2 regions of the Paenibacillus sp. FSL R7-0333 genome follow, and region 2 is predicted to be linked to the other one. Evidence: predicted binding sites of a transcription regulator. Region 2 holds the regulator's gene; the other holds the start of a gene.
What was found. Region 2 encodes LexA, which represses DNA repair genes until DNA is damaged. Its sites were predicted from a motif close to CGAACATATGTTCG; they were not measured.
Positions count from the first base shown of each region.

Region 1: the regulator LexA is predicted to act here: its motif matches at 9,296-9,309, upstream of recA (recombinase RecA).

Region 1 covers NZ_JBBOBZ010000001.1:4,064,835-4,076,758, reverse strand. Annotated here, with positions in the region: gene sleB (spore cortex-lytic enzyme) at 1-255, shown strand, start outside; gene yfmF (EF-P 5-aminopentanol modification-associated protein YfmF) at 401-1,681, shown strand; gene yfmH (EF-P 5-aminopentanol modification-associated protein YfmH) at 1,684-2,964, shown strand; gene ymfI (elongation factor P 5-aminopentanone reductase) at 2,964-3,731, shown strand; gene MKY86_RS17055 (DUF3243 domain-containing protein) at 3,864-4,124, shown strand; gene MKY86_RS17050 (DUF3388 domain-containing protein) at 4,272-5,039, shown strand; gene MKY86_RS17045 (RodZ domain-containing protein) at 5,088-6,029, shown strand; gene MKY86_RS17040 (hypothetical protein) at 6,113-6,274, shown strand; gene MKY86_RS17035 (YajQ family cyclic di-GMP-binding protein) at 6,506-6,997, shown strand; gene pgsA (CDP-diacylglycerol--glycerol-3-phosphate 3-phosphatidyltransferase) at 7,146-7,733, shown strand; gene MKY86_RS17025 (competence/damage-inducible protein A) at 7,792-9,081, shown strand; gene recA (recombinase RecA) at 9,379-10,443, shown strand; gene MKY86_RS17015 (regulatory protein RecX) at 10,560-11,297, shown strand; gene rny (ribonuclease Y) at 11,608-11,924, shown strand, end outside.
Region 2 covers NZ_JBBOBZ010000001.1:3,926,062-3,937,985, reverse strand. Annotated here, with positions in the region: gene MKY86_RS16455 (AAA family ATPase) at 1-380, shown strand, start outside; gene hflX (GTPase HflX) at 413-1,702, shown strand; gene MKY86_RS16445 (methionine gamma-lyase family protein) at 1,905-3,158, shown strand; gene MKY86_RS16440 (AAA family ATPase) at 3,187-3,720, shown strand; gene MKY86_RS16435 (MerR family transcriptional regulator) at 3,997-4,407, shown strand; gene glnA (type I glutamate--ammonia ligase) at 4,437-5,765, shown strand; gene MKY86_RS16425 (GNAT family N-acetyltransferase) at 6,091-6,678, opposite strand; gene MKY86_RS16420 (hypothetical protein) at 7,361-7,630, shown strand; gene MKY86_RS16415 (hypothetical protein) at 7,646-8,005, shown strand; gene MKY86_RS16410 (hypothetical protein) at 8,097-8,318, shown strand; gene MKY86_RS16405 (hypothetical protein) at 8,433-8,651, shown strand; gene MKY86_RS16400 (L,D-transpeptidase) at 8,731-9,069, opposite strand; gene lexA (transcriptional repressor LexA) at 9,258-9,884, opposite strand; gene MKY86_RS16390 (LysM peptidoglycan-binding domain-containing protein) at 10,082-10,498, shown strand; gene MKY86_RS16385 (DUF896 domain-containing protein) at 10,608-10,817, shown strand; gene MKY86_RS16380 (hypothetical protein) at 10,865-11,392, shown strand; gene MKY86_RS16375 (HAD family hydrolase) at 11,428-11,924, shown strand, end outside.

The DNA.
Region 1 (11,924 bases), 140 kb from region 2:
CGTGTAAAATCCCCAAGCTTCCCAAATACGCCTTCGGGCGTCATTTTCCAGCCGGGAGCCTTCACTGCCGTAGCTGACGGACAGATCTATCTGGAGCCTAATGAACAGGCACGCAAGGCAGTGCAGCAGGCACTGAGCGGCTGGGACCCGTCGGGCGGCTGTATCTATTACTTCAATCCCAAGACGGCGACTTCCAAGTGGATTTGGTCCCGTCCGCAGGTGAAGACGATCGGCCAGCATATTTTCTGCATGTAGCTTACTGTGTCTGTATACAACCCTCCGTAAGAGCAACCGGTACGCTGTCCTCCGGTTGCTTCCTTACTTTGGAATGGTTTAGAATGGATAATACTTCATAAACTTGTTATAGAGCATCCATCCACGCTGCAAAGGAGTTTTGGACTTGACTAATAATGCATTTCAACATGGCCATGCCGCTGGCATGCGCATACATGTTCTGCCGACCAAGGCGTTCAAGACATTCGCCATCTCACTGTATGCAGGCGTTCCGCTTGAAGAAAGTACAGTGACCTCTACCGCACTGGTTCCGTTTGTACTCCGCCGGGGGACAGCATCCTACCCGGAGACTACCCAATTCCGCGAGCGTCTGGAGGAGCTGTACGGTGCCGGCTTCGGCTTCGATATTTATAAACGCGGGGATTACCAGATTGTCCAGTTCCGGATGGATACGATCAATGATTCCTTTGTGCAGAGCAAGGAGAGCCTGCTTGGGGAATCCTTTGCTTTTCTGGGAGAGGTATTGACCCGTCCCCTGCTTGAGAATGGAAGCTTCCGGGCTTCTTATGTAGCTACAGAACGCGAGACGATCCGCAAGAAGCTGGAATCCATTGTGAATGACAAAATCCGCTATGCGGCAGAACGCTGCATTGAGGAAATGTGCCGCAACGAGCCTTACCGTCTCCATCCCCTCGGTCAACGGGCCGATCTGGATGCTATCACGCCTGAGACGCTGTACCAGAGCTATACCTCCTGGCTGAATGGAGCTACGCTTGATCTGTATGTTGTGGGCGATACCACACCTGAGGAGGTCGAGAAGCTGGTGACAGCTCATTTCGGCCGGGCCCATCACTCCGAAGCCGGAGGCTACACCTCGGACTTCACTCCGGTATCGGTTACGGAAGTGCGGACGGTAGAGGAGAAGTTGGATGTGAATCAAGGCAAGCTGAACATGGGGCTGCGGACCTCGATTACCTACAAGGATGAACGGTATGCTTCCGCGCTGATGTACAACGGTATTCTTGGCGGTTACCCGCATTCCAAGCTGTTCGTCAATGTCCGTGAGAAGGAGAGTCTGGCGTATTACGCCTCCTCCCGTTATGACGGGCATAAGGGCATCGGAACGATTCAATCGGGGATCGAGACCCAGAACTACGGCAAAGCCGTTGATATTATCCGCAAGCAGCTGGATGAGCTGAAGGCCGGCAATATCACTGACCTGGAGCTTAGCCAGACGAAGGCGATGATCCGCAACCTGCTGTCCGAGATTCAGGATTCGGCGTTTGAGATGATTTCCTTTGATTTCAACCGCCAGCTATCCGGCAAAGACCGTTCTGCCCAGGAACTGATGGACCAGGTCGACGGCATGGGGGCGGCTGAAGTGAAGGCTGCAGCGGATACTTTTGAGCTGGATACGATTTATTTCCTGACAGGGAAGGAGGAATAGGGATGGAGAAGCTCCATTACGAACGGCTTCAAGAAACACTTTATCACGAGGTTATGGATAACGGACTGCAGGTGTATGTGCTGCCGAAGCCGGCTTTTCTCAAAACCTACGCCACCTTTGCCACGAAATACGGTTCGGTAGACAATCACTTCAAGGTGGCGGGCAGCGAGGAGACTACAGTACCCGACGGAATTGCCCACTTCCTGGAGCATAAAATGTTCGAGGAGCCGGAAGGCGACATTTTTGCCACCTTTGCGTCGAATGGCGCATCGGCCAATGCCTTCACCAGCTTCGACCAGACGGTCTATCTTTTCTCGGCCACGGAGAACATTGAGCAGAATCTCAGCACGCTGGTTGATTTTGTGCAGCGTCCTTATTTTACCGATGAGAACGTGGAGAAGGAGAAGGGGATTATTGGGCAGGAAATCAATATGTATGCCGACAATCCTGACTGGCGCGTCTATTTCGGGCTGATTGAAGCCATGTATGCTACTCACCCGGTTCACATTGATATTGCCGGAACGATCGAATCCATCTCAACCATTACGAAGGAAACGCTGTACACCTGCTACAACTCCTTCTATCATCCCAGCAATATGCTGCTGTTCGTTGTCGGCGGAGTGGACCCTGAGCAGGTATTTGAACTGATCCGCAGCAATCAGCAAGGCAAGAGCTATGAGAAGCAGGGTGAAATTACACGTATCTTCGCGGAGGAGCCTGAGCAGGTAGCCTCGAAGCATGTGGAGAGCAGACTTGCTGTCTCCATTCCCAAAATGATGTTCGGCTTCAAGGAAAAGGTGGATGGTCTGAGCGGTGAAGCGGCGGTGCGCCGTGATCTGACCACGAAGCTGATGCTGGACCTGCTGTTTGGCAGCAGTACGGCATTGTATCAGAAGCTCTATGACGAGGAATTGATCTCGGACATCTTCGGCCATGAATTTAACAGCTCTGCGGAGTATGCCTTCTCGGCGATTGGCGGCGATACCAAAGATCCGGGTCTGCTGCTTGAACGGATTAAGGCAGAAGTTGGACGCATTCTGGAGACGGGCTTCGCGGAGAAGGATTTTGAACGAGCCCGCAAAAAGAAAATCGGCGGCTTCCTGCGGATGCTGAATTCGCCGGAGAGCATTGCCCATGAGTTCACCCGTTACCAGTTCCGTGGAGGAGATCTGTTTGAAGTGCTTCCCCTGTATGAATCGATCACTCTGGATGAAGTGAATGCCCGGCTCCATGATCATGTGAACTGGGAGCAGCTGGCCGTATCGCTGGTGGTGAGTCCTTAATGATGTTACCGGGAGAGGACAGCAAACCGATTGGCGAAATGACAGTGCTCATTACCGGGGGCAGCGGGGGAATCGGCGGCGCGATCGCTGAGCGTTTTGCTTCGGTGGGAATGAACATTGTGATTCATTATATGAATTCGCATGAAGCGGCAAATGATGTGGCCCGGCGCTGTCTGGCGCTGGGGGCGAAGGTAATGACCGTAGCGGCGGACATGAAAGACCGCAGTCAGCTCGTACGCATGGCCGAAAGACTGGAGAGCAGCGGCATGATGCCGGATATCCTGGTCAATAATGCCGGGAAAGCTCATTATGGCATGTTAGCCGATCTGACCGAGGAGGAGTGGGACGATATCATGGCGGTGAATCTGAAGGGCACCTTCATGTGCAGCCAGATTTTCATGCCTTATATGGTCACGCAGCGTTACGGCCGGATCATTAATGTGTCTTCTGTGTGGGGGATCTCGGGTGCCTCCTGTGAAGTGGCTTATTCGGCCAGTAAGGGCGGAGTGAATGCTTTTACCAAGGCGCTTGCCAAGGAGCTGGCCCCCTCCAAGGTCACTGTGAACGCTGTAGCGCCTGGAGCAGTTCATACGGCCATGCTGTCCAATCTGCAGGCGGATGAACTGAAAATGCTGGAGGAGGAGATCCCTGCGGGGAGGCTGGCTACCCCTGAGGATATATCCTCGCTTGTTTATTTTCTGGCGCTGCCTGAGTCCGGTTATATTACGGGTCAGGTCATCAGTCCGAACGGCGGCTGGATTACGTAATAACCGGTATAATGCCAGGAACCATGAGCCTGCTCTGGAGAAATGCTCCAGCATAAGACCTTCCGGCTTGAGACATATTATAACTGTTGCTTCTAAATCTCAATATCATTACAAACCTGAGGAGGATTTAAGATGTCAACAGATTCCGTAGTGAAGAACTTTGATACCTGGAAAAGTTTTTTGGGCGACCGGGTCATTCAGGCTGAAAAAATGGGGATGAGCGACGAGACCATCACCAAGCTGGCGTTCGAAATCGGGGAATTCCTCGATAAGAAGGTCGATCCGGGCAACTATTCCAACCGGGCCATCAAAGAGCTGTGGGATGTCGGAACGGATGATGAGAAGCATACCATTGCCGGACTCATGGTCAAACTGGCGAAGAAAAACGCATAGGTACGCGGAAGAAGCTCCCCTTGCGGGAGCTTTTCTGCAATTATTACAATCGTGTCCTTGCCTTTCAATTTTTTTTTATATATCATTAACATGACCCGTGTATCTGAAACAACATGCAGGGAAAAGGAATCTATGAGGTGCGCACAAGTGGAATATAAACAATGGTATATGGAGTATAAGATACATAAGAACAGACCCGGTCTGTTAGGCGACATTGCTTCCATGCTGGGGATGCTGGAAGTCAATATTCTGACGATTAACGGCGTGGAAGGCAAGACGCGTGGAATGCTGCTGGAAACCAGCGACGATGAGAAGATCATGCTGATGGGCGAAATGCTCAAGAAAGTTGATAATATAACGGTTACGGCACTCCGTACACCGCGGCTTGTGGACCGGCTGGCGGTCCGGCATGGACGGTATATCGACCGGGATTCGGATGACCGCAAGACCTTCCGCTTTACCCGCGATGAGCTCGGGCTGCTGGTCGATTTCCTGGGCGAGCTGTTTAAGAGAGAAGGCAATCAGGTTATAGGACTACGTGGCATGCCGCGGGTAGGCAAGACAGAATCGATTATTGCCGGCAGCGTCTGTGCGATGAAGCGCTGGACGTTTGTCTCCTCTACGCTGCTGCGCCAGACCGTCCGCAGCCAGCTCGCCGAAGACGAGATGAATCCGCATAATGTATTTATCATTGACGGGATCGTCAGCACCATCCGCTCGAACGAGAAGCATTATAACCTGCTGCAGAATGTCATGAGTATGGCAAGCACCAAGGTGATTGAGCATCCTGATATTTTTGTGCGGGAGTCCGAATTCACCTTCGATGACTTCGATATTATTATTGAGCTGCGCAATTCACCGAACGAAGAGATATTGTACGAGTCGTTTACGACAAGCTACAGTGAAGATCTTTAATATATTTCATTCAGAGCATTGCTCACACAACATTCAGGAGGTGATGGTATGTCGGAACTGGGCCGGCATTTGAAGGAGGCTCGTCTGCAAAAAGGGATGAGTCTTGATGATGTCCAGGAAGTAACAAAGATCCGCAAAAAATATTTGGAAGCCATCGAAGCAGGGGATTATAAAGTGCTTCCGGGCAGCTTTTATGTCCGGGCCTTTATCAAAACCTATGCCGAGGCGGTCGGGGTTAACCCGGATGAGCTGATGGAGGAGCACGGCAATGTGCCTGCTGCTCCCGTCGATACTACCATGGAGACCGTGATTCAGAAGCGCAGCCGCAAGCCTGAAACGGAGCGTAACGCCAAGTGGCTCCCGACCTTGCTGATGTGGACCTTCCCGGTGCTGATTCTGGTGGTCATCTACTTATATGCCTCTTCCACAATGAATAATGATTCGCCGGAGAAAGCGGATAATGCAAGCATGACTACCGCGACGCAAGATCCGGCTAAGGCTAAGCCTTCTCCTACTGCCGCTGGAGGCGGTGCAGTGCCTTCAGCGGATGCGGCAGCTACACCTGATGCAGGAGCCGCGGCAACCACTGCGCCTGCTGCAACTCCAGAGCCGTCTCCATCGTCTTCTCCGGGTGCTGTCACCGTTACTCAGGACCGTAAATCGGGCAAGACGACCATTTACAAGGTCTCTGCACCTGCTGGAACCCCGGTTCAGGTACAGATTGCCGCGACCGGAGTCAGCTGGCTTGAAGTGTACAAGGGCGAGAACTCCAAGGGGGAGAAGCTCAGCTTCGGGAACACCAAGGCCGGTGAGAATCTGAGCTTTACACTGGACAGCGGCGGAATGTATATCAAATCGGGATATTCACCAGCTACGGCAATTTCGGTCAACGGACAGGCTATCACCGACGGCAAAACCTCCTCGCGCCTGCTCCTTGAACTGGATAGCGGGACGGACGGCGCTACTGACGGTAGCACTACAGGAGAATAGTACACCCGATGTATAGTCTTTGGCAGAATGGAGAACCTAGAAGTGTTTAACAGTTCTTACGCCAAAGTGAGGTGTATTCTCTCATGACCGTCAGCTGGATTGTAACAGGGCTTGGCATTATTGTCAGTCTCCTGGGGTATTATTTGACACCGGGCGCCTGGGGATATGGTATTCTGGGCTTTGGACTGGCACATGTTCTGCTGGGGATTCTGGATATGTTCCGGGCTCCTGCACGCAGCAGATAATATTTAGAGGTGAGCGTCTCCCGGACAGGTTCCGGGAGGCGTGTTTTTAGGTGAAAATATAAGAATTTATATGTTTACGCTATAAATTATCCTTCTATTTCTCGCTGAAACGGTACCGTCCTTACAAAGGACGGAATGCCGTTTCCACTTGACTCTTTTCCAGTATTAGACTTAAGAGCCCCTATCTCATATAATAGGAACAGACTAATTGTAAGTAAAGGATGTGGAACCATGAGTTCAGAAAGTTCATTTGATATCGTATCCAAGATGGATATGCAGGAGCTGACCAATGCGGTTCATCAGACCGAGAAGGAAATTGATAACCGGTTTGATTTCAAGAACAGCAAGAGCAGCCTGAAGCTGGAGAAGGATGCGCTTGTCATCGCCTCAGAGGATGAATACAAGCTGAATGCAGTTATTGATATCCTCCAGACCAAGATGGTGAAGCGGGGAATCACGCTGAAAAATATGGATTTCGGCAAAGTGGAGCCGGCTTCGCTCGGCACGGTGCGCCAGCGGCTGGGACTGCGCCAAGGGATAGACCAGGAGAACGCGAAGAAGATCAATATTCTGATCCGCGATTCCAAGCTGAAGGTTAAGAGCACGATCCAGGGTGATCAGATCCGTGTGACCGGCAAAAGCCGCGACGATCTCCAGCAGATTATCCAGCTTTTACGCAAGGCTGATTTGCCGCTTGATTTACAGTTTAACAATTTAAAGTAAGATCATGTGCCCCGCATTGTATACTACCTTACTTGCGGGGTGCTTCATGTTTTTTTGACACTTATTTATGGCTATAATATACTAGCTAAGCAGTTTTGAAGAAAATGCTGGAATACCGGATTCGTATGGACTAGGGGAGGAACCTTCAGTGAATTTACCCAACCGCATCACATTAGCACGTATTTGCCTTATCCCAATCATGATGTTTTTTCTGCTGGTGGACTTCAGCTTCTATCCGGAACCGATACATTGGGGCTCCTTTCAGCTTTCAATTAATCACTTGGTCGCGGCAGTTATTTTTCTGCTGGCAGCCAGTACCGATGGAATTGACGGTTACATAGCCAGAAAATATAACATGGTCACCAATCTGGGCAAGCTGCTCGATCCGCTTGCGGATAAGCTGCTGGTCTCGGCCGTGCTGATCTCGCTGGTCGAGCTGGGAAGATGCGATTCCTGGATTGCCATTGTCATCATCAGCCGCGAGTTTGCCGTGACCGGCCTGCGCCAGGTGGCACTGCTGGAAGGGAAGGTAGTGGCTGCAAGCAAATGGGGAAAGGTAAAAACAGTGATTCAGATTGTTGCTATTTCCCTGCTGCTGCTTAACAATTTCCCGTTCCAGTTCGTCAGCATCCCTGTGGATGACATTGCCATCTGGGCGGCAGCCATCATTACCATTTACTCTGGCATTGATTATTTCGTGAAGAATAAGGATCTGCTGGATTTGAACAAAGCCTGAGAGGCTGGAACAGGCTGAACCTTGCAGGATACCTACAATCAGGAGGAGAACGTCAGCTATGAAAGCAGAGATTATTGCCGTTGGAACAGAACTTTTACTTGGACAAATCGTGAACAGCAATGCCCAGTTTCTTTCAGTCGAGCTGGCTGCATTAGGCATTGACGTTTATTTTCAGACCGTTGTGGGAGATAACAAAAGCCGCCTTCTGGAAGCGATCCGGATTGCTCAGAGCCGGGCGGATGTTATATTGTTCACGGGCGGCATTGGTCCGACCGAGGATGATCTGACCAAAGATGCGCTGGCTGCGGCGCTTGGCCGGACCCTGCACATCGACCAGCTGGCCATGGATCATGTGCAGCGCTTCTTCGATGACCGCAAGATTGTAATGACTGAGAATAACCGCAAGCAGGCGCTTGTCATTGAAGGGACGACTCCTCTGTCCAATGATGCCGGCCTTGCGGTAGGGATTGCTTTTGCAGAAGAAGACAAATATTATATCGTGCTGCCCGGCCCGCCCCGGGAGATGAAGCCGATGTTCACGGATAAGGCCAAGCCATGGCTTCAGCAGCATGCACTTACTGGTGAAATGCCGCTCTACTCGAAGATGCTGAAGTTCGCCGGGATTGGCGAGTCGCTGCTGGAGGACAAGCTGATTGAGCTGATCCGCAGCCAGAGCGATCCAACGATTGCCCCGTATGCCAAGGAAGGCGAAGTGACCGTGCGCATCTCCACCAAGGCGCCGTCCGAGCGGGAAGCTATGGTCAAGCTCGATGCTCTGGAGAAGACGATTGCTGACATTCTGCCGGAGAATCTGTATGCCAACATCGATGTGCCGCTGGAGCAGCTGATTGTGGACTGGATGGCGGATGCGGGACTCACTCTGAGTGCTGCCGAGAGCTGTACAGGCGGTCTGCTGATGGAGAGCATTACGAATATTCCGGGCAGCGCCTCCATGTTTGCCGGAGGGATCGTCTGTTATTCCAATGATATTAAGAAGAAACTGCTGAATGTGCCTTCCGCCATGCTTGAAGGTCCGGATGCCCCGGGAGCGGTGAGCCGCGAGGTTGCGGAGGTACTGGCTGAGCAGGTGCGTATGATCGGTGACACGGACTTCGGCTTATCGGTTACCGGTGTAGCCGGACCGGGATATTCCGAGCGCAAGCCGGTGGGTCTTGTGTTCGTAGGACTGGCTGAGCGGGGCTGCAAGACAGAGGTATATGAGCTGAATCTGAAGGGCACCCGTGAGAACATCCGGCTGCGCACCGTCAAGGCGCTGCTGTACCGGTTGTGGCGCCGCCTGGAAGAACGCAAGGTTGCTACTCCGCTGGAAGGCTCGGCCTTGCAATAACTGTACGGGCCGGTATATAATTCATGTATACGGAAGAACCGTGGCTTGAGCGATCATGCTACGGTTTTTTGTTTTATATTAGGTATAACAAATTACCCTATGGCTGTTCCTGTTAACGTAAGAAGCGGAAGAGAAGCACCTGCTGAGTTTTGCATCCGGAAGGAGGCCTTCATCTTACAATAAAAGGGAGTATTATCCCTGGGAGCAAAAAAAACGAATGTATGTTCTAAAAAAGACTTGGCAAGCCCTTCAAAACACGTTATTATAATACTATAAACAGTGAAGGAAGTGGTCTGATTGTCAGATCGTCGTGCAGCGCTTGATATGGCGCTTCGTCAAATAGAAAAACAATTCGGTAAAGGTTCGGTAATGAAACTGGGAGAATCCACTCACATGAAAGTGGAAGTTGTACCTAGCGGATCTTTGGCACTTGATATTGCACTAGGTATTGGCGGACTTCCCAAAGGACGTATTATTGAAGTATATGGACCGGAATCTTCCGGTAAGACGACGGTTGCACTCCATGCGATCGCTGAAGTACAGAAGCAGGGCGGACAAGCTGCCTTCATCGATGCTGAGCATGCGCTTGATCCCAAGTATGCCAAGGCGCTTGGCGTTAACATTGATGAATTGCTGCTGTCCCAGCCTGATACGGGTGAACAGGCCCTGGAAATCGCTGAAGCGCTTGTACGCAGCGGAGCAGTAGACATCATTGTAGTTGACTCTGTAGCAGCACTTGTGCCGAAGGCGGAAATTGAAGGCGACATGGGTGATTCCCACGTAGGCTTGCAGGCCCGTCTGATGTCCCAGGCCTTGCGGAAGCTGTCAGGCGCCATTAACAAATCCAACACCATTGCGATCTTCATTAACCAGCTTCGTGAGAAGATTGGCGTAATGTTCGGTAACCCAGAGACCACTCCGGGTGGACGCGCTCTGAAATTCTACTCCTCCGTCCGTCTGGATGTGCGCCGGGTAGAGAGTATCAAGATGGGTAACGATGTCGTGGGTAACCGCACGAAGATCAAGGTTGTGAAGAACAAGGTAGCGCCTCCGTTCAAGCAAGCGGATGTAGATATCATGTACGGCGAGGGAATCTCCAGAGAGGGAAGCCTTGTGGATATCGGTACGGAGATGGATATTGTCAACAAGAGCGGAGCCTGGTATTCCTATGAAGGCGAACGTCTGGGTCAAGGACGGGAGAATTCCAAGCAGTTCCTGAAGGAACATCAGGATATTGCTCTGCTGATCGAGAACAAGATCCGTGAGGCAAGTAATCTGACAACTCTGGTAGCGGCACCATCTGAAGCAGATGTGGTTGCGGAGCAAGAGGAAGAAGAGAAATTGCTGCTTGAGATCGAGTAATTAAGTACTCCTCTACTTCTAATTGAATAATGAAGTCATGATGGATAGGCGCCCTGTGGAGGATATTACAGGGTGCCTTTTCGCAAATATTTCAGCTTAAGTAGGTGATCGGCAGGATGGTTATACAATTGGATGAGGAATTCGAAGAACAGGATGAGCAGCAGGTGCTGGCGGATTTCCCGGCAGATCAAGAGCTGGTAATTACAAAGGTAGAGCGGCTTAAGAAGTCTAATTATCGTTATCTAATCCATTTCGGAGACTACAACATGACTGTTCATGAAGATGTCATGATTAAATACCGGATGATTACCGGAAGTGCTTTTATAAAAGCGGATCTGGAGGATATCGTTGCCGCAGACGAGCGCCAGCGGGCGTATGTGGAGGGGCTTAGGTATCTGGAGCGCAAGCCCAGAACCGCACAGGAGATGGCCCGCCGTTTAAGGGAGAAGGAAATAGGGGAGACTGTTATTGCCGAAGTTCTGCTCCGCCTGCAGGAGGAACGTCTGCTTGATGATCCCTTGTACGCCAAGCAGTGGGCGGAGCAGCGGATTGTGAATCAGCGTAAGGGCAAGATGTGGATCCGGCAGGAGCTGCGGGAGAAAGGAATTGATAAGTCGCTGATTGCGGAAGCGCTGGATGAGATCACACCCGAGCAGGAGCTGGAGAGCGCGCTGCTGACCGGACGGAAGAAATGGAATACGATCCGGGGAGATGTGAACGACAAACGGCGGAAGACAGGGGCGTTCCTGATGCGCCGGGGATTCTCAGGAGAAATGGTGCGCCAGGTGATCAGGATTCTGCGGGATGAGCAGGATTCTGAGGGGGAAGAAGAGGAGTTTTACTTCCCGGATTGATTCTCTTGACTTTATTACGGTTATCGACTCTCTTGACAAGGTCTTTTTATAAATAATAAAATATAACATGAATCGGCATAAACTAAGAATCCTTTTTCCTTCCCAAAAAGCAGACTCTTATGTTCCGGTTCGCGTACAACTCATATGAAATGTAATCGCCGGATAAGGCGGGCAATGTCCATGTGCAGCATGTGCAGTATGGCAATCGGTGTATTACCGGTTTTTTGTATGGTGATGAACGGATAGTTTAACAACTGCACAAATACCCAAGGGAAAGAGCCTTGGAGGATATCAGCGAGGAGGTGAACAGATGGATCCATTGATCTGGGTCATTGTCGTTCTCGTTGTAGCTGCAGCATTCTTTGGATTCGGTTATTTTATTCGTAAATCCCTTGCAGAAGCTAAGATTTCCAGCGCAGAGAAAGAAGCCGTAGTCATCGTGGAGAACGCGAAGAAAGAGGCGGAGGCGCTGAAGAAGGAAACGGTACTTGAGGCTAAGGACGAAGTTCATAGAATCCGTACCGAAGCTGAGAAAGAAACTCGTGAACGTCGGAATGAAATCCAACGGCAAGAGCGACGTTTGCTGCAAAAGGAAGAATCGCTGGATAAAAAAATGGAATCGCTTGA
Region 2 (11,924 bases):
GCAGCCAGTTTGTCCTGATTCTGGCCGGGTATTCCGGCGAGATAGACTATTTTCTGATGAGCAATCCGGGTCTGCCCTCGCGGTTTCCGATCCAGGTTGAATTTCCCGATTATACCATCGACCAGCTGCTGCAGATTGCCGAGCTGATGGCCAAGGACCGTGATTATATTTTGATGCCGCAGGCCATACTCAGACTCAAGCAGCATTTGCTTATGGAGAAGACAGAGAGTCTGCATGCTTTCAGCAATGCAAGGTATGTACGCAACAGTATTGAGAAGGCGGTACGCGCACAGGCTGTGCGGCTCTTGAACCAGTATGAGAGTACAAGTCCGGGCAAGCAGGAGCTGATGACGCTGCGGACCGAGGATTTAAAAGGATAGTCCAGGAAGAATAGATGAGGAGCATGGAATGAATGGCAACTACAACACATGACACAGAGACAGAAGTGCAGGACCGGGCGATTCTTGTCAGTCTGGTAACTGACAAGATCAAACGCACCGGGATCGACCCTGAGCTCTCGCTCCAGGAGCTTGTACAATTAGCAGAGACCGCCGGGGTAGAGGTGCTGGATGTATTACGGCAGAATAAGGAGACCCCGGATTCAAGATGGTTTATCGGTAAAGGTAAGGTGGAAGAGCTTCGGATGGCCGCTGACGGGCTTGGCGCGAATACCGCGATCTTCGATCAGGAGCTGTCCGGGGCGCAGGTGCGTAATCTGGAAGAGGCGCTAGATCTCAAAATCATTGACCGTACACAGCTGATTCTCGATATCTTCGCCGGACGCGCGAAGACCCGGGAAGGGATCATCCAGGTAGAGCTGGCCCAGCTGTCTTATCTGCTGCCGCGTCTGTCCGGGCAAGGCAAGAATCTGTCGCGTCAGGGAGGCGGAATTGGTACGAGAGGTCCCGGAGAGAGCAAGCTGGAGACGGACCGCCGGCATATCCGTGACCGGATTACCGAGCTGAAGCGCCAGCTGGATGAGGTGGTCAAGACCCGTGAGCTGCACCGTGAACACCGCCGCAAGAGCGGTGCGGTTCAGGTGGCACTGGTAGGCTATACCAACGCGGGCAAATCCACGCTGCTGAAGCAGCTGACCGATGCCGATGTGTACATCGAGAACCAATTGTTCGCTACCCTTGACCCGACCTCGCGTGTGCTTCAGCTTCCGGGCAGCAAGGAGGTCGTGCTTACGGACACCGTCGGCTTCATTCAGAATCTGCCGCATGATCTAGTAGCCTCCTTCCGCGCTACGCTGGAGGAAGTCAATGAAGCCAATCTGGTGCTGCATGTGGTAGATTCCTCTTCTCTGATGCGTGAGGAGCAGATGGAGGTCGTTCAGAGTATTCTGCAGGATCTGGGCGCGGCAGGCAAGCCGCAGATCGTATTGTTCAACAAAATCGATCTGTGTCAGCCGGAGCAGCTGGAGATGCTCCCTACCGGTGAGGGCTTCCTGAAGATCAGTGCTTTTAATGAGGAGGACCTCTCACGGATCACGGAGATCATCAGCGATCAGCTGGCCGGGGATACTCTGATCTTCCGCATTCCCGGTGACCGCGGGGATCTGTCCTCTCTGCTCTATCGGGTGGGCGAGGTGCTTGAACAGGATTATGACGGAAGCGATGTACTCTATAACGTGCGACTGAATAAAGAGGACTACGATAAATGGAGCTACAAGCTGGCTGAATTCGTGGAGCCGCAATAATGGCTTATCTGACCCGCTGGGAGTTGGCATGAACCGCTAAGATAGGAAGCATTCATAGCCCGCATAGCAACAGTCTGCTTCGGATATTGATCCAGGCAGGCTTTGTTGTGCGGGTTTTCCAGGAATCGATGCCTATCAGGCTGTACATCACTTGCGGAAGCGGGGCATCATTATACAGAATGTTAGGAGAGATGAAGGGGACATGGCAGGATTTGCAGAGGATTTATTACAAGCGGCGGAAGCTGCAGAGCTAGAAATCGAAGGTGCGGTCAAGGCGCTGGACCGGATTGTGGATCATAATCAGTGGAAGGTGATCGAAGCCTTCCAGCGTCAGCATGTGAGTGATTTTCACTTCGCAGGTTCTACCGGTTATGCCTACAATGACCGGGGGCGTGAGGTGCTGGATCTGGTCTATGCTGAAGTATTCGGTGCGGAAGCTGCGCTAGTCCGGCCGCATTTCGCTTCAGGAACTCATACCATATCTACCGCTCTGTTCGGTGTGCTGCGGCCCGGAGATGAGCTTCTGTACATTACAGGGCGCCCCTATGATACGCTGCACAAGGTGGTGGGGAAGCCAGGAGACGGGACAGGCTCTCTGGCGGATTTCGGCATCGGCTACCGGGAGACAGCGCTGACAGAAGAGGGTAAGGTTGACTGGGAGGAGGTCGCCTTAGCAATAAATGACAAGACTAAGGTCATCGGAATCCAGCGTTCGCGCGGCTATGACTGGCGTTCTTCCTTCACGGTCGCTGAGATTGGCGAGATGGCAGCACGGGTAAAAGCCATTAAGCCGGATGTGATCGTATTCGTGGATAACTGTTATGGAGAATTCACAGAGACGCTGGAGCCGCCGCAGGTTGGCGCTGATCTGGTCGCCGGTTCGCTGATCAAGAATCCCGGCGGCGGAATCGCCGAGACTGGCGGTTATATCTGCGGCCGTGCAGAGCTGGTGGAGCTGGCGGCCTACCGTCTGACTGCCCCTGGAATCGGCGGTGAGGTAGGAGCGATGCTCGGCACGACGCGCGGCCTGTATCAAGGCCTGTTCATGGCCCCGCATACGGTGGGACAGGCTGTGAAGGGAAGTATCTTCGCAGCGGCGGTATTCCAGCGCTGCGGCTTCACCACCAAGCCTGCCTGGCATGAGCCGCGTACGGATCTGATTCAGGCGGTGGCTTTTGACGGACCCGAGCATCTGATTGCCTTCGTACAAGGTATCCAGCGCGCAGCAGCGGTAGACAGCCACGTCGTGCCTGAGCCTTGGGACATGCCGGGATATGAGCATCCAGTCATCATGGCTGCCGGGACCTTCATCCAGGGCGGAAGCCTGGAGCTGTCAGCCGACGCGCCCATCCGCGCACCGTATATCGGGTACATGCAAGGCGGATTAACCTATTCTCATGTCAAATACGGGGTATTAATGGCTCTTCAGAGCATGAGGGAGCGCAAGCTGCTGTAGTTCTCGAACACATAGGAGGCAGAGGCCGATGTACGAAGCAGAAGCAATCGAGGGATTGTTGCAGAAAAGGAGTGCGGACAAGGCTCCACTAGTCGTCATGATGTGCGGAGTAGCGGGTTCGGGCAAAACGACTTTTGCGCTTAAGCTGGAGCATGAGGGGTTCGTCCGGCTGTCCATCGATGAGGATATCTGGAGTACATATGGCCGCTACGGGATAGATTATCCTGAGGAGGAGTACGAATCCTTGAAGGAACAGTCGGAACGCAAGCTGCGCAAAGAGCTGGTGCAGCTGGTTCAGGCGAAGCGTCATGTGGTGGTGGATTTCAGCTTCTGGCAGCGGCAGCGCCGGGATGATTACAAACAGCTGATCGGGGAGTATGGCGGGAAATGGGCTGTGATCTTCCTCAAGGTACAGCCTGAAGAGCTACGGCGGCGGCTCCTGTTAAGAAGCGAGCGGATGGATGCCAATGCGGCATTCACCATTACCGAGGAGATTCTGACCCGTTTCCTGAACGGATTCGAGACTCCGGCTGGAGAAGGGGAATGGGTCGTTGAAGCGTGACATGCCATGAAACATGTACAGTAAGCCTTTAAGGCCCCCGCAAAGCACCTATTTCGTCATCGGAACTAAAGCCCTGTTATGTGGGCGGATTTTGCCTGCGGATTGCTCTTTGTGATATACTTCGGGGAACCAAATCCCATGCATCGGACACTTTGATCTGTTAATCTCACAATGGGTGAAAGAAATCTTGTGAGAAAAACTCACATACCATTGACACGCCATATAAGGAAATGTACAATGAGATGAGAAAAAGATCATTGGAAGGTTGGATGAGTCATGGGTGATGAAATCCGCAGAAATATGGCATTATTTCCGATTGGAATCGTAATGAAGTTAACAGATCTATCCGCCAGACAAATTCGTTATTATGAGCAGCACAGCCTGATCGTACCTGCGCGTACCTCCGGCAACCAGCGTTTGTTCTCTTTTAATGATGTGGAACGTCTGCTTGAGATCAAGGCGTTGATTGAGAAGGGTGTTAATATTGCCGGCATTAAGCAGGTGATGAATCCTGTCTCGAAGGAATCTGAAGAAGCTACGGTTATTACCCCTGACACAGAGGTGAGACGTAGAGAGTTGTCTGATTCGCAGCTTCACCGTCTGCTGAAGCAGGAGCTGGTTTCCGGTAAAAGACCGGGACAAGTGTCTCTGATCCAAGGTGAGCTATCCCGGTTTTTTAATAAATAATATAGAGCTGTTGAAAGGGAGAGGGTAACGTGAGCTTTACTAAAGAGGATATTCTGCGCATTTCCAAGGACGAGAACGTCCGGTTTATTCGCCTGCAATTCACCGATTTGCTGGGAACGATCAAGAATGTTGAGATTCCGGTAAGCCAGCTTGAAAAAGCACTCGACAATAAAATGATGTTCGATGGCTCGTCCATCGAAGGTTATGTGCGGATTGAAGAATCCGATATGTATCTGTATCCGGACCTGAGCACCTGGGTTATCTTCCCTTGGGTGACTGACAGCCGTGTGGCACGTCTGATTTGTGATGTGTACATGCCGGATGGCACACCGTTTGCCGGAGACCCGCGTGGTATCCTCAAGCGTTGTCTGCAGGAAGCGGAAGAAATGGGCTTTACAGCTATGAATGTTGGACCGGAGCCGGAATTCTTCCTGTTCAGAACAGACGAGAAGGGCAATCCGACAACCGAGCTGAATGACCAGGGTGGATATTTCGATCTGGCGCCAATGGATCTTGGGGAGAACTGCCGCCGCGAAATCGTATTGACACTGGAAGAGATGGGCTTTGAAATTGAAGCCTCCCACCACGAAGTGGCTTCCGGCCAGCATGAAATTGACTTCAAATATGCCGATGCCATCAAGGCAGCGGATCAGATTCAGACCTTCAAGCTTGTCGTGAAGACGGTAGCCCGCCATCACGGCCTGCATGCAACCTTTATGCCTAAGCCGCTGTTCGGTATGAACGGATCTGGTATGCACGCTCACCAATCCCTGTTCAAAGGCAAAGAGAATATGTTCTACGATGAGAGCGATAAGCTGGGCCTTAGCAAGACTGCCCGTTATTACATGGCCGGGATTCTGAAGCACGCACGTGCTTTTGCAGCGATCACTAACCCGACTGTCAACTCTTACAAACGTCTGGTGCCTGGTTATGAAGCACCTTGCTATGTAGCCTGGTCTGCAAGTAACCGTAGCCCGATGATCCGTATTCCGGCTTCGAGAGGACTCAGCACACGCGTTGAGGTTCGTAACCCGGACCCGGCGGCTAACCCTTACCTTGCACTCGCTGTTATGCTGAAGGCAGGTCTGGATGGAATCAAGCGTCAGCTTGATCTTCCGGCTCCTATCGACCGTAACATCTATGTGATGTCCGAAGAAGAGCGGATCGAAGAAGGCATCCCAAGTCTGCCAGCCGATCTGAAGGAAGCCCTGAACGAAATGATCCGCAGCCACGTGATCACAGAAGCCCTCGGCGAACACGCCCTGGCCCACTTCTACGAGCTGAAGGAAATCGAATGGGACATCTACCGCACCCAGGTCCACGAGTGGGAAAGAGATCAGTACATGACGCTTTACTAGGATACAGCAGCCCTTGGCGCTATTCGCGCCGGGGGCTTTTTATATTTTTTAGAGAGTATGATTTACATCTGTCCGGGGATCTAGTGCTCTTACGTATGTGGGATTCAAGATGTATACAAAAAACCGAACACAATTGGCGGCCGCGAAGGGTTAGTTAGATTGTGGTGAAGACATACCCAAAAAGCAGGCTTCCTAAAGCTAGCACAACAGTCATGCCAAGGAGCACTCTAATATAAAAAACCAACAGCTTTCTTTTACCGAGAAATAAATCCCGGACTGCTGTTGGTATATGGAACTGAACGTCTCTGATTAGGTTAATGCATGATTATATATTTTGGTGTTGCTCATGAAGAAGATCCCTATATTCATTCTTTGTTAAACCAAACAACATAGAATCATGATATTTACCATTGATATAGAAAATTTGACGTCGGACTCCTTCTTGAACGCATCCTACTTTTCTAAGCATAGCAGCCGATGCCTTATTTCCGTCCAGAACATAATCATTAAATTTATTAAGTCTACGCTCGAAAAATGCATATTTTAAAAGCATGTGCACTGCCCTGGTACCGTAACCCTTACCTCGATAGGCATGATCAATTACAATACCTATGCTGAAAGTACCATTCCTCTCGTCAATGCTGTTTAGATTAATACCACCTACCGTTTCACCGTTCATATTTTCAATAGTAAACATGATTCGGCCATTAGTGGACGAAAATTCAACGTTCTCTTCAACGAATTTCTTCGCACCCGAGATTGTAGGCGGCAATTCAATAGTACATTCCAGAAAACGACGGGCAGGGGTATCGAATGCAGTTAAATATATACTTTCCCAATCCTCAGCCTCTATTGAACGCAATCTAATTTCATCATCTTGCCAATAATAGTTTGTATAATCTATATTTCGCATAAGTACACCTCCAAATAATATCACGATTCTATAAGTTTATCTCATGAAATATATATTTTGGAGGTGCTTTTTGATTATAAGTGATCTTAACATGATGACATTACTTAGATGGTGTAGTTCTAAGATTATTGTTCAAAGTCAAACGGGGGGCGGAAGATCTGCTACATTAGTATATAAGTTATTCCGAAGTATGTTTATAAAAAAAGGCGCCTACTCCCACCAAACGTAGTATGTGCCTAGTGGCCTGTAAGTTGGTTAATCGTAGCGAGGATCTCTGGCGAATATTCGGTGATCAGAACGCCTTGGATGAGCGGCATTGCCTTAAGCGAAAATCCATTCAACGTTTCCTCCCAGGTTTAATAGATTATTCTTCGAGAGGAATCGGGGGCCGGATGATATACCATAGCAATCCATAAGCTAATCCAAAGTAAAGGAGTATACCCAGTATGGATAGGGACAGAAGAATGAGGATAACCTTATTTCCGTTCATACATTTACCTCCTAAATAAAAAAACTCTCCCGATTTTTAGTGCGGGGGAGAGACTGAAGATGAAGACTGAGCAAAACCCTTACAACATAATATAAAGGAATTATAACTCCAGATCAATTCATTTTACATACTATTCCATCTCCTATATACTTAACCAGAAGAGAATTCTAGTGGCAGACATGGGAGCGGATGATGAAGAATACATATAAGATTATGCTTTCGCTGATGCTCATCCTGGCGCTAACATGTCCGGTGGCTGGGGCGGAAGGAGTGGCTGTGCCAGCGGAGACCCAAACTAGGCTTATGGAGCAATATGGGCTGGATGCGCCGGCTCTGCCGGTGTGGGATTGGAGCAGTGTTGATGTCGGGGCCAGTGGAATTACAGGTGGGATGCTGTTCTTGTACCGGATGATGTTGAATCCGCTGGGGGTCTTGCTGCAAGAGATAATATATATTCTGTAGTTGAGGGGGAAAAGAATGAATTCGCGTTATGATACGCCAAGTCCTGCACGCAGAGTCCGCAGGAGATCGGGCGGTAAGTCGTTACTGGTTCTTATCCTTGTTCTGATTGTGATGGCGGTTACGAATCCGGGAAAGGAAGCATTCAGTGAATATTCTGTAAAGAATCTGGAAAATACGCTCGGTCAGGAAATAGGCGACGGAATTACCAAGCAGGTGGCCCAGCCTTTAATTGAGTCTTTGACCGTGAGGGATAACTACATTTTGTTTTCTGTATTCAGTGTACCGGACCTTAAGAATACCAATTTTTTTACCCGGGATGGCGGGGCCACGAAGAAGTATATCGGATTGTTCAAAATCCTGTTTATTAAGCTGTAAATATGGTTTACATATTGTTCCATGACCCGGTATAATTGAATAGATTCGAGACGGAATCTTTAATATGGTTGTGGAACAAGGAGGAACGAAGTTGAATACGGCTTATAAAGTACTGTCCAGTGATGCTGATCTATTCGCTGCCGCACTGGCACAGGTACAGGTCTACGTCGTTCAGCTGGTTGATGGCAAACCGCATGTGATTGCTGATTATGCCGGACCTGTACAGAAATGGACACCGGAGTACATTGTGCTGGCCGGAATGACTTATAGACGCGATGAATTTGAATTCCGGGTACGATTGAACAAGAAGTAAGCAGATTCGCTGCCCACTACCTGCAGCTCTAACTAACATTACTGCCGAATCACACAATCTTTGGAGCCATTCTTGGCATCTCTTATACTATCCAAGTGTAAAAGAGGTGTAAAGATGAGCCAAAGAGAACGTAACCGGATTCGCAGAGCCATTAATGTCCTGCTGACACAGCGGGCAATCCTGCTGGAGAGACTGGAAGAAATCAATGAGAATCTGCGCAGGGTGCCTAGAGGTTCGCGGGCCAGAAGAGAACTGCTGGCAGCCAGAGAATCGATCCGCGAGGCCATCCGTTTGAATACGGTGGCTATCCGTCTGTTGAGAAGTGTGCTGTAGTCTGTATCCGCTCTAATTTATATGAGTCACAGGAACCCTTGGGACGCAATCTGGCGTCTCAAGGGTTTTTGCGACGTTCCTATTCCCGGATGGTGACACGGGTACCTATGGGAACGAGGGCGGCTAGAGCCAGAACATCTGCGTTATACATACGAATACAGCCGTGTGAGACCATGTGGCCGATGGAGGATGGGTCATTGGTTCCGTGGATGCCGTAATGCGGCTTGGACAGTCCCATCCAGAAGGCACCGAACGGACCGCCCGGATTGGGCTGTTTGTTAATGATGGTGTATTCGCCTACAGGCGAGACGGTTAACATTTTGCCGATGCCGACAGGGAAGCCTCTGGTGACAACGTCATTATCCAGCAGGTACAGCATGCGCTGTGACAGATCGACGATAATTCGGTAATTGGGCATACAGATCAGCACTCCTTTGTAACAGGATATGTGCGGAGCTATGCAGCGGTTCGCAGAAAAAATGGCCAAAAAGCCGAATGCGAACAAATGTTTGTATACAGCTTTTTGGCCACTACACGAAGTAAAATGAACATAAAACAGGCTGCTTCGCATGGTGCGGAGCAGCCTGTTGTTAAGCGGGGAGTAGATTAGTGGATATCGCGGAATAATCCGATGACCCGGCCCAAAATCGTAACGCGGTTAAGGCGGAGAGGCTCGTACGCCGGATTCTCCGGCTGCAGCCTGATATGATCCCGTTCCTTGTAGAAGGTCTTGACAGTTGCTTCATCTTCTTCGGTCATCGCTACAACAATATCGCCATTGTCGGCAGTCTGCTGCTGGCGTACGATGACATAATCCCCGTTCATAATTCCGGCATCCACCATACTGTCACCAAGGACAGATAGCATAAATACCTTGTTATCGCCTACGTAGTGAGCAGGTAATGGGAAGTAATCCTCAATATTCTCTGTAGCTGTAATAGGAACACCAGCTGTAACCTTACCCACTACCGGGATGCGGGTAACGGTCTGGACGAATTGATGCACATTCTCTGAATCTTCCTGGCCGAGTAATTCAATGGCACGCGGTTTCGTTGGGTCACGCCGGATCAGGCCCTTCTTCTCAAGCCGGTCCAAGTGACCATGCACGGTGGAGCTGGAGGCCAGTCCGACAGCCTCGCCAATCTCGCGGACGGACGGAGGATAACCCTTGCTGCGGACTTCATTACGTATAAATTCCAGGATCGCCAGCTGACGACTAGAAATCTTTGACATCGGTATCAACCCCATATACTATGTTTGGGAAAATTATAACATAGAACTTCCGTTCGTACAAACATAAGTTCTAAAATGAGGGAAATAAGAGAACGGAAATAAAGAGAACAAATGTTCCGAAAAAACTATTGATCGAAACACATGTTCGTGTTATATTATTTTCGAAAGCAAGAACATGTGTTTGGAGGATGATAATCATGTTAAAGTATAGTACATACAACAGCATCTACAATAATGAGGATATCGAGGTGTCCGCTCCCGGTAATCCAACTGCTCATAGTAATGTAACCAAGATCAAGGACGCGATTCTTCATAGTGTCGCTGCGCTCTCATCACTATTCCGTCAGGTCAGCCTGATGAAGATTCTCCTGGTGCTGATGCTTGTTATTTCGGGATTCACTGTGGTGGGGAATGTTTTTGCCGGTTCGGTCTCGTCGATGAAGCCGGATAAGCGGATTGTAGTCGAACGCGGGGATACCTTATGGAGTATTGCGTTAAGCAACAAGCCTGAGGACATGAAGACAGCCGTATATATAGAAGGAATAATGAAGAGTAATCATTTGGAGAACAGCGTCATTAAGGCCGGAGATATTCTGACTTTACCTGTATATTGAAGGAATGTGTCATGCTAATGATCGACTCGGAGAGCTTTCAGGGGGTAGACCTTGACAAGCTCTTTTTCTCATGGCAAAGTTAAAATGAATTTAGAGGGAGGGAAACGTATTGAATATTGACGAATTGGTCGCACGTATCAATGAATTGGCACGCAAAGCTAAGAACGGCGGCCTGAATGAAGAGGAACTGGCTGAACGTGCCAAGCTCCGCGAGATTTACCTGGGGAATATCCGCACTAACTTTCGGGCCCAGCTTGATACTATCGAAATTGTGGACAATCCGGAGCATGAAGAAGGCAATAACGGACTTAAGCATTAGCCTGTTGCCTTTTCATAGATAATACAGGATGACTAGGGGGAACTTACATGGCCCGTTCTTGGGAAAGAATGGTTCAACGCAACACCAAGCAAATTAACCAGCAAAGAAAGAAGCAGGGGAAGGACTCCATTTACACTTCCAGCACTAAGACTGCCGCGAAAAGCATCGATATTTTCAAAGGCCGCAATATTGTATTCCCCGTTGTACTGATGCTGCTTGGCATCATGTTCTGGGTGGTCGGCTCAATTGACGAAGCCAAAGGAAGCGGGATTCTGGCCAACTGGCTGGGTGTGGTGCTGTACTTCCTGCTTGCTGCGCTGCTGTTCTTCCGCCGTCCGTTCCTTAAGGTTGAGCGTGCGCGTATCTCTACTATTAAATATAACCGCGAACGCTTCCTGGCTGCGGCGGATATTGAGAAGATCACTTTATCGCGCAGTGTAGTTACTATTAAGTATAAGGGTAAGCGCAAGCAGTGGATTTTCTCCAAGCTGATTAACCGATATGACACTGCTGCGATGGGGGAACGCCTGGAGCAGTTCGCCAAGAACAACAACATTGAGGTTGTGCACGAATAGGAAGACAGACCAGCATATAGGGAGTGGAAGAACAAATGCCGATTACCGCCGTACTATTTGACCTTGACGATACTCTGCTGTGGGATGACCGCAGTGTGGAAGAAGCCTTCCGCTATGCTTGTGAGGCTGCTGGAGATTCCGTTGATCCCGGGGAGCTGGAAGCTGCTGTTCGCAGGGAAGCCCGTACACTGTACGAATCCTATGAGACGTATCCGTTCACGAAGCTGATCGGTATTAACCCGTATGAAGCGCTGTGGGCGAACTTCACTGCCGGTGAGCAGCCTGAGTTCCGTCAACTGGAACAGCTTGCCCCTGTCTACCGTAAGGAATCCTGGCGCCGCGGCCTGGCCTCACTCGGGGTAGAGGATGAAGCGCTGGCTGCACAGCTGGCTGACAAGTTCGCCGCAGAGCGCCGCGGCCGTCCCTATATCTATGAGGAGACACTTCAGGTGCTGGACGAGCTGCGCGGTAAGGTGAAGCTGCTGCTGCTGACGAACGGCTGCCCGGCCCTTCAGCAGGAGAAGCTGGATGG